Regions from separate parts of the Escherichia marmotae genome, predicted to be linked through region 1. Evidence: predicted binding sites of a transcription regulator. Region 1 holds the regulator's gene; the other holds the start of a gene.

Region 1 (7,242 bases):
TAACGTCGCCGTCATTTCCAGCTTATCTTTCACTTTATCAGCGAGGATTTTACCGTCTGTGCAGCGCGCCAGCTCTACGCGTGGCACCTGCAAATTACCGTCCGGCTGGTTACGCGCCCGGTTCTGGCTCCAGAATGCGCGGTAGGCCTCGCCTTTCACTTCAAACTCCACTTCCGCCAGACATTCGGCAGTATCGCGGGTCATCAGGTCATTTTGCGATTGCGAAACGTTGGAGAGGCGCGGCGTTTCGTGATACAGCGCCAGACAAATGGCATCGAGCAGCGTGGTTTTACCCGCGCCGGTTGGGCCGGTAATGGCAAACAGACCGTTGCTGGCGAACGGTTCGCGGGTGAAATCAATCTTCCATTCGCCTTTTAATGAGTTCAGGTTTTTCAGGCGCAGGCTGAGAATTTTCATGCTTCGTGTTCTCCGGCGAGGGTCTGCAACGTCATGGCGAAAAGATGTTGCAGGCGTTGATGCTGCGATTCATCCAGTTCTTCCAGTGCCAGACGACGATTAAAAACGTCTTCGACGCTAAGTTCGCTGAGTGTTTCACGCTGTTGGCTGGCTAACACACGCTCGCGCTGCTCCCGACTGCGACGCACCAGTAATACTTCGACAGGCAGTGATTCGGTTAATGCCTGGATTTTGCGCTGAATATCATGCAGATACTCATCGGTAGTGATTTCAATATCCAGCCAGACAGGCGGCTCCTGTGGCACATTACGCCATTGTTCAAGTTGCGCGGTAATCGATGCCAAATCGCCTTTCAGCACTGCCATCGGTTGCGTTACCGGTACGCTCAGGTTTTCCACGCTCTCTAATTTGCCATTTGAAAATGTCACCAGATGGACATATTTACTCTTGCCGCATTCATCAAAACTCAGTGGGATGGGAGAGCCGCAATAGCGGACATGTTCCATGCCGCCAATGATCTGCGCGCGGTGAATATGCCCGAGCGCGATGTAGTCGGCCGGCGGAAAGTTTTGTGCCGGAAACGCGTCCAGCGTGCCAATATAAATGTCACGCACGGCGTCACTTTTACTCGCGCCAACGGTCGTTAAATGCCCCGTTGCGATGATGGGCAGAGGTTGATCGCTGCGCAATTTGCAGGCATCTGCATAATGTTGTTGGTAATAATCGGTGATTGCTGCCAGCAAATGCTGCTGTTTTTCAATACCGTTAAGTCCCGCCTGGCTGGTAATAATGTCACGCGGGCGTAAAAAAGGGATAGGGCACAGTACCGCGCCAGGCGTTCCGTCGCGACGAGGCAATATTTGCGGCGCATGTCCGGCGCTGGCGACCACGGTGGTATTGAGAAACGCCATGATATCGCGCGATTCATTCAGCGTGGCTACTGAGTCATGGTTTCCTGCCAGTACCACCAGATGACAGCCTGTTTGCTGTAAATTGACAACAAAACGGTTATATAACGTGCGGGCGTAGCTGGGCGGTGAGCCGGTATCGAAAACATCACCGGCAACAATAATTGCATCCACCTGATGGGTTTGCGCTGTCTCCAGCAGCCAGTCAAGAAAGGCCTGGTGTTCAGCTTCGCGGCTTTTACTGTAGAAGTTCTGGCCGAGATGCCAGTCTGAGGTGTGAAGGATGCGCATAACAATTCCCTGGCGAAAAAGCATAGGCGCGATTATACCCAATCAGGTGTCTTATTTGCTTTTTTCTGCGCCACGGAAATCAATAACCTGAAGGGGAGTGCGACGTTCTTTTCATAAATCTGTCATAAATCTGACGCATAATGACGTCGCATTGATGATCGCAATCTATTTATTACAACAGGGCAAATCATGGCGAGACGTATTCTGGTCGTAGAGGATGAAGCTCCAATTCGCGAAATGGTCTGCTTCGTGCTCGAGCAAAATGGCTTTCAGCCGGTCGAAGCGGAAGATTATGACAGTGCTGTGAACCAACTGAATGAACCCTGGCCGGATTTAATTCTCCTCGACTGGATGTTACCCGGCGGCTCCGGTATCCAGTTCATCAAACATCTGAAGCGTGAGTCGATGACCCGGGATATACCGGTGGTGATGTTGACCGCCAGAGGGGAGGAAGAAGATCGTGTGCGCGGTCTTGAAACCGGCGCGGATGATTATATCACCAAGCCGTTTTCACCGAAGGAACTGGTGGCACGTATTAAAGCGGTGATGCGCCGTATTTCACCGATGGCGGTGGAAGAGGTGATCGAGATGCTGGGGCTAAGTCTGGACCCGACGTCTCATCGGGTGATGGCGGGCGAAGAACCGCTGGAGATGGGACCGACTGAATTTAAGCTGCTGCACTTTTTTATGACTCACCCCGAGCGTGTGTACAGTCGCGAACAGCTATTAAACCACGTCTGGGGAACCAATGTTTATGTAGAAGACCGTACGGTTGATGTCCACATTCGTCGCCTGCGTAAAGCACTGGAACCTGGCGGGCATGACCGCATGGTACAGACCGTGCGCGGTACAGGATATCGTTTTTCAACCCGCTTTTAACGCCTTGCTCGTCGGACGCAGAGCAAGGCTTGTTTGTTCATAACTGGAGTATCTTACGTGCTGGAACGGCTGTCGTGGAAAAGGCTGGTGCTGGAGCTGCTACTTTGCTGCCTCCCGGCCTTCATCCTGGGTGCTTTTTTGGGTTATCTGCCCTGGTTTTTATTGGCATCGGTAACGGGACTGCTTATCTGGCATTTCTGGAATTTATTACGCCTCTCATGGTGGCTGTGGGTGGATCGCAGTATGACGCCGCCACCCGGGCGTGGAAGCTGGGAACCGCTGCTGTATGGCTTACACCAGATGCAGTTGCGTAATAAAAAACGCCGCCGCGAACTGGGCAATCTCATCAAACGCTTTCGTAGCGGCGCGGAGTCGCTGCCCGATGCGGTGGTGCTGACCACGGAAGAGGGCGGGATCTTCTGGTGTAACGGGCTGGCGCAACAAACTCTTGGCCTGCGCTGGCCGGAAGATAACGGGCAGAACATCCTTAACCTGCTGCGTTATCCGGAATTTACGCAATATCTGAAAACGCGTGATTTTTCTCGCCCGCTCAATCTGGTGCTCAACACCGGGCGGCATCTGGAAATTCGCGTCATGCCTTATACGCATAAACAACTGTTAATGGTGGCGCGTGATGTCACGCAAATGCATCAACTGGAAGGGGCTCGGCGCAACTTTTTTGCCAACGTGAGCCATGAGTTACGCACGCCATTGACTGTGTTGCAGGGTTACCTGGAAATGATGCATGAGCAGCCGCTGGAAGGTGCGGTACGTGAAAAAGCGTTGCACACAATGCGCGAGCAAACCCAGAGAATGGAAGGACTGGTGAAGCAGTTGCTGACGCTGTCGAAAATTGAAGCTGCGCCAACACAGTTACTCAATGAAAAGGTTGATGTACCTATGATGCTGCGTGTCGTTGAGCGTGAAGCCCAGACTCTGAGTCAGCACAAACAGACATTTACCTTTGAAATAGATAATGACCTAAAAGTGTCTGGCAATGAAGATCAGCTACGCAGTGCGATTTCGAATCTGGTCTATAACGCGGTGAATCATACGCCAGAAGGTACACATATCACGGTGCGCTGGCAGCGAGTGCCGCACGGTGCCGAGTTTAGTGTTGAAGATAATGGGCCGGGTATCGCACCGGAGCATATTCCACGGCTGACCGAGCGTTTTTATCGTGTTGATAAAGCGCGTTCCCGACAAACCGGTGGTAGCGGACTGGGGTTAGCAATTGTTAAACATGCGGTGAATCACCACGAAAGCCGCCTGAATATTGACAGTACGGTGGGCAAAGGTACGCGTTTCAGTTTTGTTCTGCCGGAACGTTTAATTGCCAAAAACAACGATTAATCTGCCTTTGTCATTTTTTGTTGCCATAAGCCAGCCGACGCTGGCTTTTTTTCTTTGCAGCCAAAAAATAAGCGCTAAATCTTACAAGGGTTGGTGATTTTTTGTTCGCATGATTAGCCATGACTTTTTCGCTGAAATAGCGTTTTATACTGGTTAGTGATTTCTTATCGTTATATCCCTCTGGTTTTTAGATCCCATCTTGCTTTAAAACGTTATAAGCGTTTAAATTGCGCTTCAGGTGCTGTCATACTGACTGCATTCAAGCGGTAAATCGAAAAACTATTCTTCGCCGCGTCAGGTTGGGAGTATTTCCCGCTGAAATTGTTTAAAAATACCGCTGTATCATCCCCAGGGATTGGCACAAAAATTTAACGTTACAACACCACATCCACAGGCAGTATGATTTATGACCCATCAATTAAGATCGCGCGATATTATCGCTCTGGGCTTTATGACATTTGCGTTGTTCGTCGGCGCAGGTAACATTATTTTCCCTCCTATGGTCGGCTTACAGGCGGGCGAACACGTCTGGACTGCTGCGTTTGGCTTTCTCATTACCGCCGTTGGTCTGCCGGTATTAACGGTAGTGGCGCTGGCGAAAGTTGGCGGCGGCGTTGATAGCCTGAGCACCCCCATCGGTAAAGTTGCTGGCGTGTTACTGGCAACCGTCTGCTATCTGGCGGTGGGGCCGCTGTTCGCTACGCCACGTACGGCAACCGTCTCCTTTGAAGTCGGTATTGCGCCGCTGACGGGTGATTCTGCACTGCCGCTGTTTATCTACAGCCTGGTCTATTTCGCTATCGTCATTCTGGTTTCGCTCTATCCGGGCAAACTGCTGGATACCGTCGGTAACTTCCTTGCGCCGCTGAAAATTATCGCGCTGGTCATTCTGTCCGTTGCTGCAATTGTCTGGCCTGCGGGTTCTATTAGCACCGCGACTGAGGCTTATCAAAACGCTGCGTTTTCTAACGGCTTTGTTAATGGCTATCTGACGATGGATACGCTGGGTGCGATGGTGTTTGGTATCGTTATTGTTAACGCGGCGCGTTCTCGCGGCGTTGCTGAAGCGCGTCTGCTAACCCGTTACACCGTCTGGGCTGGCCTGATGGCGGGCGTTGGTTTAACTCTGCTTTATCTGGCGTTGTTCCGTCTGGGGTCAGACAGCGCGTCGTTGGTTGACCAATCCGCAAACGGTGCGGCTATTCTGCATGCTTACGTTCAGCACACCTTTGGCGGCGGCGGGAGCTTCCTGCTGGCAGCGTTAATCTTCATCGCCTGCCTGGTCACGGCTGTTGGCCTGACCTGTGCCTGTGCGGAGTTCTTCGCCCAGTATGTACCGCTCTCTTATCGTACCCTGGTATTTATCCTCGGCGGCTTCTCGATGGTGGTGTCTAACCTCGGTTTGAGCCAGTTGATTCAGATCTCTGTGCCGGTGCTGACTGCCATTTATCCGCCATGTATCGCACTGGTTGTATTAAGTTTTACACGCTCATGGTGGCATAATTCGTCCCGTGTGATTGCTCCGCCGATGTTTATCAGTCTGCTTTTTGGTATTCTCGACGGGATCAAAGCATCTGCATTCAGCGATATCTTACCGTCCTGGGTGCAGCGTTTACCGCTGGCCGAACAAGGTCTGGCGTGGTTAATGCCAACAGTGGTGATGGTGGTTCTGGCCATTATCTGGGATCGCGCGGCAGGTCGTCAGGTGGCCTCCAGCGCTCACTAAATCACTGAAAATTTGTTTTAACCACGGGGCTGCGATGCCCCGTGGTTTTTTATTGTGTTGATGGGTTAGGAATTGATGGAAAGTAAGAACAAGCTAAAGCGTGGGCTAAGTACCCGACACATACGCTTTATGGCACTGGGTTCAGCAATTGGCACCGGGTTGTTTTACGGTTCGGCAGACGCCATCAAAATGGCCGGTCCGAGCGTGTTGTTGGCCTATATTATCGGTGGTGCCGCGGCGTATATCATTATGCGTGCGCTGGGGGAAATGTCGGTACATAACCCTGCTGCCAGCTCTTTCTCGCGTTATGCGCAGGAAAACCTTGGCCCACTGGCAGGTTACATTACCGGCTGGACCTACTGCTTTGAAATCCTTATTGTCGCCATCGCTGATGTGACCGCTTTCGGTATCTATATGGGCGTCTGGTTTCCGACGGTGCCGCACTGGATTTGGGTGCTGAGCGTAGTGCTGATTATCTGTGCCATCAACCTGATGAGCGTGAAAGTGTTTGGCGAGCTGGAGTTCTGGTTCTCGTTCTTTAAAGTCGCCACCATTATCATTATGATCGTTGCTGGTTTCGGCATTATCATCTGGGGGATTGGCAACGGCGGGCAACCGACAGGTATCCATAACCTGTGGAGCAACGGCGGCTTCTTCAGTAACGGCTGGCTAGGCATGGTGATGTCGTTGCAAATGGTGATGTTTGCCTACGGTGGGATCGAAATTATCGGGATCACCGCCGGTGAAGCAAAAGATCCTGAGAAATCTATTCCGCGTGCGATCAACTCAGTGCCGATGCGTATTCTGGTGTTCTATGTCGGTACGCTGTTCGTCATTATGTCTATCTATCCGTGGAATCAGGTCGGCACTGCCGGTAGCCCGTTTGTGCTGACGTTCCAGCATATGGGCATTACTTTTGCCGCCAGCATTCTTAACTTCGTTGTGCTGACTGCCTCGCTGTCGGCAATTAACAGCGACGTGTTTGGCGTAGGCCGTATGCTGCACGGCATGGCAGAGCAGGGTAGTGCGCCGAAAATCTTCAGCAAAACGTCGCGTCGTGGTATTCCGTGGGTCACAGTGCTGGTAATGACCACCGCGCTGCTGTTTGCGGTGTATCTGAACTACATCATGCCGGAAAACGTCTTCCTGGTGATCGCTTCGCTGGCGACCTTCGCTACCGTGTGGGTGTGGATTATGATCCTACTGTCGCAGATAGCCTTCCGTCGCCGTCTACCGCCAGAAGAAGTTAAGGCGCTGAAATTTAAAGTCCCAGGTGGGGTGGCAACGACTATCGCGGGGCTGATTTTCCTGATCTTTATCATCGGACTGATTGGTTATCACCCTGAAACGCGCATCTCTCTGTACGTTGGTTTCGCGTGGATTGTTGTGCTGTTGATTGGCTGGATGTTTAAACGCCGCCACGACCGCCAGTTGGCTGAAAACCACTAATTCCCGCTTTTGTCAGCCGGATCAGGACACATCCTGATCCGGCTATTCCGAAAGTTATCCGCCCCCGTCCTCCTCCCCCCAAATATCCTTCAGATGATGATTGATCCTGAATCAGGCTGTGGCAAGGTGATCATATTTTAATCACAGGGGATTTATGATGTTGAATGCATGGCACCTGCCGGTGTCCCCGTTTGTTAAGCAAAGTAAAGATCAACTGCT
Region 2 (7,242 bases), 510 kb from region 1:
TAATGTTGAGGAACACTTCTGATATTGACTGACCAGACAGGCTGCTGCGTCCGAGACCGAGGAAGTTATCGCCTCCGAGAATATCCAGCACGGTAGCGCCGTTATCCATCGTGTTACGCTTCACTGCCAGAGTCTCTTGCTGCGGTTTGTCGCCACGGATGACAAAAAACAGGTTGTTGCGATCCTGTTTGTTCAGGTATTTCCACGCGGTGTTGTTCATCGCCAGATGGTCGGAAGAGACCACTATAACGGTATCTTTAAACCACGGAGAGGCTTTGATTTTGTTGATAAACGCCGCGATGTTCTCCTGGCTGCAACTTACCGCGCTGAATGACTGGTTCGGTTTTCCGTCAAAATCATATTTTTTGCGGTTACAGGTACGTGAGATAAAACCATCCGGGTGATGGGTATCGACCGTCAGAGTAAACAGCGAAAACCGTTGGCCGGAGCGAGACAGTTCTTCAAATTTTTTCCATGCTTCGTCCAGCACCGTATCGTCGTAGAATCCCCAGTCGTTGCGATAATGCGGGTCTGCCACCACGCTTTTCAGTTCTTCCGAACCGTACAAATGGTCGAAGCCGTGTGATTTCAGGAACACATCTTTACCCGCAAAACGCAGGTTGGCTCCCTGCACGAAATAGTTCTGATAACCGGAATTTTTCAGGATATCGCCCAGACAGATGTTCTGTGGGAAGAAGCTGGAAACGGATGCAGAGGCGTTGCCTTCAAACGGGGCAAACAGCGGAATGCCACACTGGGAGGCTACCATGCCAGCAATTGTGTAATCGGTTCCCGGCAGTTGCTGCGTATGGCTGAAATCCAGCCCTTCATTTTTTAGCGCCCCCAGTTCTGGCGTGAGATCCGGGAAAGCGTCGTTGTCAAAATAAGTTCGTTCGAGGCTTTCTCCGTAGATATAAACCAGGTTGAGTTTGGGGGAGGGGATGGTTTTTGACGGCTCTTTATAATAAGCCGCAAAGTCCGGATCGCCGTCGCGCGATTGGGATTTCACCAGTTCCGTTATCTGACGAAATGCCGGGCTGGCATCCACTGAACCCAGCGCCAGCAAGAGTGCCAAAAGGCTGTAACCAAAATGGTGAGGATGATGTCGGCGGCGGCGAAGGATCCATCCCAGCGCGCCGAACACCGCCGTCAGTGCCAGCACAATGCCGATGCCTGGCAGGATATATTTGCTGACGCCTGCACCGGTCAGGCTGTTGGTTAAGGTATAGAGCACCGCGTCGTTAATACCATCGCCAGTAAAATAGTCGCTGGCAAACAGGGTAATATTTAAAACGACAAATAGCCCCAGCACCGTTAACGTGGCTGCAAACCACCAGGTGTTACGTCCCGCTTTCCATGCGTAGATCAGCACAGAGGCGAGAAACAGGGCGAAAGAGAGTAGTTCTGACAACGGGCGATCCTCACTAAACCAGGCCGTGTAGCCGATGTTTAAGATTTTTTGAGAAACACAATGTAATGGCGCTGCCATATTGCTGCAATTCTAGTGTCAAAAAAATGCGATGTTGTTAGGAATTAGTTTATAAACAGGCTTTTTTATTCAAGGCTGCGTCCCGCATAGCGGGGGATGAAAGCGTGAGAAGCGGGAAAAAGAGAAGGGGAGAGCCGCGCCAGCCGATTAACAGTTAAAACGCGGCATTATACAGAACAGATCAGGAGATAAAGTTCAGGCCTTGCTTTAATACCAGATCGCAGGCTTTGGTTTTCACTTTCTCCGCCAGCGGAGTGGTGCCGATGTTATCCAGATTAAGCTGCTGACCATCTTTGGTTTTCAGCAAACCCTGAATGCCATCCAGATAGTTGGTGTCTTCTTTCTGTTCTTCGCTGTTCAGGCCCAGCTTCTCCAGTACCTGATTTTTGATGTTTTCCGCGTCGGTCACTGAAGCCAGCTTTTGTTTCGCGCAATATTGCAGAATACCTGCGGCATTGTTCATATTGTCTGCGCTTAACGCCTGGTTGCCACTGCTAAGCAGACTCGTTAATGAAGAGAGCGACCAACCACCTTCCTGTGTGGTGCTGCTCTGGTTGCTTAACTCGCTGGCGGCGCTGGAAAGCGCATCTTTCCAGGAAGCGGCATGTGTCCCGGCGGAAATGAATGCGGTGGTGACAATTGCACAGCACAGAAGGTGTTTAACAGTTTTCATCATCATTACTCATAATGGAATTTTGTCGCAGTATAACGCCGGAAATGGGGATTAATACTCTTTACCCGTTACCCGACTACGATAACTGTCCCAGTTGAAGATCACCCACAGGCTGTTGCCCAGGCGCATACGATCCATAACGCGTTCGCCCAGCAATTTCGTCATCTCCTCCATATTGCTGTTGGTCAGCATCCCGGTCGGGCGTTTGGAAGAAGAACGACGATCGACGATCTGGTTGATGATCACTTTTTCGTATTTCGATTCGGTCTGTACACCGATCTCGTCGATCACCAGCAGATCAACGTTGCTCAGATCGTTGAGCAGTTGCTCTTCGCTGGTGCCGCTATTTCTGAAAGTATCTTTCATCGCTGACATAATATCGGCAACAGTAATAATCAATACCGATTTGCCGCGTAGCAGTAGTTCGTTGCAGATCGCTGCCGCCAGGTGGTTTTTACCGGTTCCAGGCTTGCCAGAAAAGATAAAGCTGGCGATGTTGCCGTCGAACTCGTCGACATACTGGCGCGCTTTGCTCAACGCATTCATCTGCCCTTCGCATTCAACACGATAGTTCTCAAAGGAGCAGTTCTGATGCAGCGGACGAATGCCGGAGCGGTTAAAGGTGCGCTGCATTTTCATTGCCCGGTTCTCGCGCTCCAGAGCGGCGGCGCGGAGCGCTCCTTGTTCTTTCTGCCACGCCAGAAGCTCTTCACCCGTTTTGAAGGCGGGTTTGATATGGGCAGGCATCATTTTTTGCAGACGTTGCATCAGGTCGCCAACGTTTTTCATCGTTACCCTCTGAATCCCGGTGGAATTTGGCTGTCAGGTTCGCTGACTGTGTTCACATCTCGTTTCGGCAGTCCGCCATTGCTGGCACGACCAATTTGCAGACTGCGCGCCAGTTTTTGTTGCCATTGCACATGATGAAAGACTTTGCCTTCCGCCTGCCAGTAGGCAATGAATGAGGCCAGTTCTTCGGCGGTGGCGGGTTCTCTTAGCGCCACGCCCCATAATGCGGCCAGGCGAGTAAAATCAGCATCTGGCCGCCAGTCCGGGTACATGGCGAATTTTCCCATCGGTACGGCAACGGGGGGAGTTTGCGGTTCCTGATAGAGTTGATCGTCCAGAGCGACATCGCTTCCTGGACGTGTCAGCTTTTCTTCCAGCGCCAGCAGTTCAGCAAGACGTGAGGGCGTGACGGCATAAAACGCCGGAGCGTTGTTAGCAAATACGGCAACCATACCGCCTTCAGCTTTTGCCAGAACGGTCTGGTGATCGTGTACCAGGGCGTCAATACCAACGACGTCCGGGGTCAAAACTCTGGAAGACATACTGTTTCTCAATATGGAACGATGAACGAGAAGGGAGATTACTTTTATAGTAACACACGGATGAAAGGAGGCTGTCTCTCATCCGTGTGCTTTAAGCGAGGCAATTTTATACGCGAGGGCGCTTGCGGTACAACCATAATCCAGGAATGGAAAGGCCGATGGATAACGCGCCAACAATTGATGATGCCGTAAGAAAGTTGGTTAACAGGGTAATCATCAACGGCTCGCTGTAACCTAACTGGCTGATTTTTACGGCTGAAATCATTGCTGTATAAGCAGAGATACCGGGAAACATAGGGATAACGGCTGCCACGGTAAAGACTTTCGGATGCGCCAGATACCAGCGTGACCATTGAATACCAATGGTGCCGACCAGCATGGATGCCATAAAGGTTGACCATTCAATATTCAGCCCGGTATTCATTAAGATCATTCGAGAGCCATGACCAATCGCGCCAAGCAGTGCACACCAGCGTAACGCCCGAACCGGCACATTGAATACCATCGCAAAGCCGACTGCAGGAATTGCCGCGAGGATCATATCCTGCACTAGTGCTAAGAGAAATTCGATCACACCCATCCGCGTAGTCCCCAAATCGTGAGTGCCATCACCACGCCAACGCAGGTAGCCAACGTCAATAGGCTGGCAATCGCCCAGCGTGCCAGCCCGGTATTGATGTGCCCTTTAAACATATCAGCGACGGCATTAATCAACGGAAAGCCCGGCACCAGCAGCAGAACGCTGGCAGCCATCGCGATTGTTGGCGTATTGCTGAAGGCAGGGAGTTGTAAAAGCAAACCAGAAATCGTGGTGGCGGCAAATGCGGTGATGCAAAAGTTTATCTGAGGGTGGAGATGACGTTGCGCCAGTAGCTGACGGATATACATTGCGACCGTGCTGGCAAAGAAGGTGATGACGGCACCATCCCAGCCACCTTTATTGAGCTTACAGAAACAGGCGCATGACAGACCAACCATCAAGGCGACCAGCCATCTCGGGTAACGTAAGGGTTGAATCTGGCTAAAACGTTTCTCCACGCCTTTGTAATCCAGCAGGTGATGCTCCGCCAGAATCACAATATGCTGAACTTCCGTCACTACATGCATATTAATGCCGCGATCGTGATTTTTGCGCGTAGATGTCAGGCATTGCCCATCTTTAATGGTAGTAAGCACAATGGCGTTCGAAGAAATAGAACTTTCGACGCAGTCCATTCCCAACGCCCGACCCAGTCGCGAGGAAAGCTCATCAACTAACGCGCTTTCCGCTCCATGTTGCAAAAGAAATAATCCACACTGGATACAAAGCCGTGTTACGGCCCGCTGTTGCTCAGTCTGCATAACTCGTCCTTTGTCATAGACGTGCTGCGTATTGTTCAAATAATGAGACCTCATTTGTATCATGAAGAGCGGTTGTTTTGGGGTAGGTTAAGATCAAAATTGCGCTGATTAGTCCTGGTTGGCGGGTGAAGTTCAGTGGCGAAAAGCGAATTTTTTATCGCTGCAAAAAAATTATCATATGAATATTATAATTATAATGAATTTATAATTTGTCTCTTACGGATTAGAGTAATGGATGGCCGTTCGTGCTTTTGAATTTTAAACAGATAAAATCATCAGATTTTACTGATTTTTTTTGTGCAAATGCTGGCGAGATGTTTTTTGTTCGATGGGAAGGCGGTATTTTAATTATATCTTAAACTAATGGAATTCCAGGGGTTCCATTAAGTATTTCTAACAAGTTAATTTAGTTATTTTAAATGTCTCCAGGCTATTTCACCAGGTTATCATTTGATGCTAACCTTCTGACACATGCCGTGGAGTTATTGTGCAGCAGGAGTATGCTGATATGAAAGTGAATGCTAAGGATAATTTATTCGCTTAATCTATTAATTTGCTGGAAGCATTTAAGGAATGAATATCCTGAATAAACCATCATGATTTTTAGACAGTGGATGTGGAGGAAATATGTTGCCAGGATGCTGCAAAAATGGAATTGTTATCAGTAAAATACCGGTTATGCAAGCAGGGTTAAAAGAGGTCATGAGGACTCACTTCCCTGAATATGAAATAATATCCAGAGCCTCCGCGGAGGATCTTACCTTATTACAATTACGTCGCTCCGGATTAGTCATTGCCGATTTAACCGGCGAAAATGACAATCCACATTCCGTTTGTGAACATTATTATTCATTGATCTCACAATACAGGGAAATTCATTGGGTTTTCATGGTTTCGCGTGCCTGGTACTCTCAGGCGGTAGAACTGCTTATGTGCCCGGCAGCGACGTTACTGTCCGATATCGAACCCATTGAGAATCTGGTTAAGACGGTTCGTTCCGGTAATGCGCATGCAGAGCGTATCAGCGCCATGCTGACCTCCCCGGCAATGACTGAAACTCAGGATTTTAGCTATCGCACCGTCATTCTGACACTTTCAGAGCGCAAGGTACTGCGGTTGTTAGGCAAAGGATGGGGCATCAACCAGATAGCTTCATTGCTTAAGAAAAGCAATAAAACCATCAGCGCACAAAAAAACAGTGCGATGCGTCGGCTGGCAATTCACAGCAACGCTGAGATGTATGCATGGATAAATAGCGCGCAGGGAGCAAGAGAACTTAACTTGCCTTCGGTTTATGGAGATGCCGCAGAATGGAACACAGCCGAATTAAGAAGAGAAATGTCGCACTCATAGAGAAGTGCGTCATGAGTAGTATCGGTATTGAAAGCTTATTCAGAAAGTTTGCGGGTAACCCTTATACACTCCATATCTATAGCAGCCAGGAGGCGTTTCAGGATGCGATGTCGCGGGTCTCATTTGCGGCGGTTATTTTTTCTTTTTCTGCCATGAGAAGTGAGCGCAGAGAGGGATTATCTTATTTGACTGAGCTGGCTATTAAATTTCCGCGTACCCGGCGTTTAGTTATTGCGGATGATGATATTGAAGCACGATTAATCGGATCATTATCGCCATCACCGTTGGACGGTGTATTAAGTAAAGCATCGACGCTGGACATTTTTTATCAGGAGCTGTTTCTGTCATTAAATGGCGTGCGTCAGGCTACCGATCGCCTGAACAATCAGTGGTACATTAATCAAAGCCGGACGCTAAGCCCAACGGAGAGAGAAATATTGCGTTTTATGTCGCGTGGCTACTCAATGACACAAATTGCCGAGCAGCTTAAACGAAATATTAAAACGATCCGCGCGCATAAATTTAATGTGATGTCGAAACTGGGCGTCAGTTCCGATGCTGGGTTGTTGGAGGCTGCAGACATTCTGTTATGTATGCGGGTTTCAGAAACAAGCAATGTGTTGCATTCCTTTTAATACGCTAATGCCGGGTTATCACCCCGGCAGAGTTTTTCATTTCAGCGTACAGTCGCCGCATTGCTGTACATCCGGCAAGCGATAACGTTGGCAGCAGGTACGGCGCACCAACAGGCCGTCGCGCAGCACCACCGTACGCCAAAGAGGATTATCTTCACCCGTGGAGAGTGTTTTCTCAAAAAAGAGAGCATGGCGAAGTGATTCAACTGTCGCATCACCAAGTAACTGCTTCATCTCAGTCAAATACCAGTTGATCAGATAGCCGGTATTACTCCAGATAAGTTTGCCATTGATTTCGCCGGTGGCTTCTAATGCCTGCACAACCGGGGCGATCGCCTGACTGATTAACTTTTCCATTCGCTGCTGTGGCAAATGCGGAGCGTTCTTGTCCTCACACACGTCGATCCAGAAACAGGCGGC

Evidence for each region. Region 1 encodes PhoB, which activates phosphate uptake and scavenging genes when phosphate is short. Its sites were predicted from a motif close to CTGTCATAAAACTGNCNNAT; they were not measured.
Region 2: opgB (phosphatidylglycerol--membrane-oligosaccharide glycerophosphotransferase) is a predicted target of PhoB. The motif match lies at 1,505-1,524, and genes of this name have one in related genera.

What each region holds. Positions count from the first base shown of each region.
Region 1 covers NZ_CP025979.1:2,042,795-2,050,036, reverse strand. The annotation lists gene sbcC (exonuclease subunit SbcC) at 1-417, opposite strand, end outside; gene sbcD (exonuclease subunit SbcD) at 414-1,616, opposite strand; gene phoB (phosphate response regulator transcription factor PhoB) at 1,806-2,495, shown strand; gene phoR (phosphate regulon sensor histidine kinase PhoR) at 2,553-3,848, shown strand; gene brnQ (branched-chain amino acid transporter carrier protein BrnQ) at 4,255-5,574, shown strand; gene proY (proline-specific permease ProY) at 5,650-7,023, shown strand; gene malZ (maltodextrin glucosidase) at 7,178-7,242, shown strand, end outside.
Region 2 covers NZ_CP025979.1:2,555,563-2,562,804, reverse strand. The annotation lists gene opgB (phosphatidylglycerol--membrane-oligosaccharide glycerophosphotransferase) at 1-1,411, opposite strand, end outside; gene yjjA (DUF2501 domain-containing protein YjjA) at 1,671-2,165, opposite strand; gene dnaC (replicative helicase loader DnaC) at 2,214-2,951, opposite strand; gene dnaT (primosomal protein DnaT) at 2,954-3,493, opposite strand; gene C1192_RS13175 (threonine/serine exporter) at 3,600-4,073, opposite strand; gene C1192_RS13170 (threonine/serine exporter family protein) at 4,064-4,834, opposite strand; gene C1192_RS13165 (helix-turn-helix domain-containing protein) at 5,462-6,187, shown strand; gene bglJ (DNA-binding transcriptional activator BglJ) at 6,145-6,822, shown strand; gene fhuF (siderophore-iron reductase FhuF) at 6,859-7,242, opposite strand, start outside.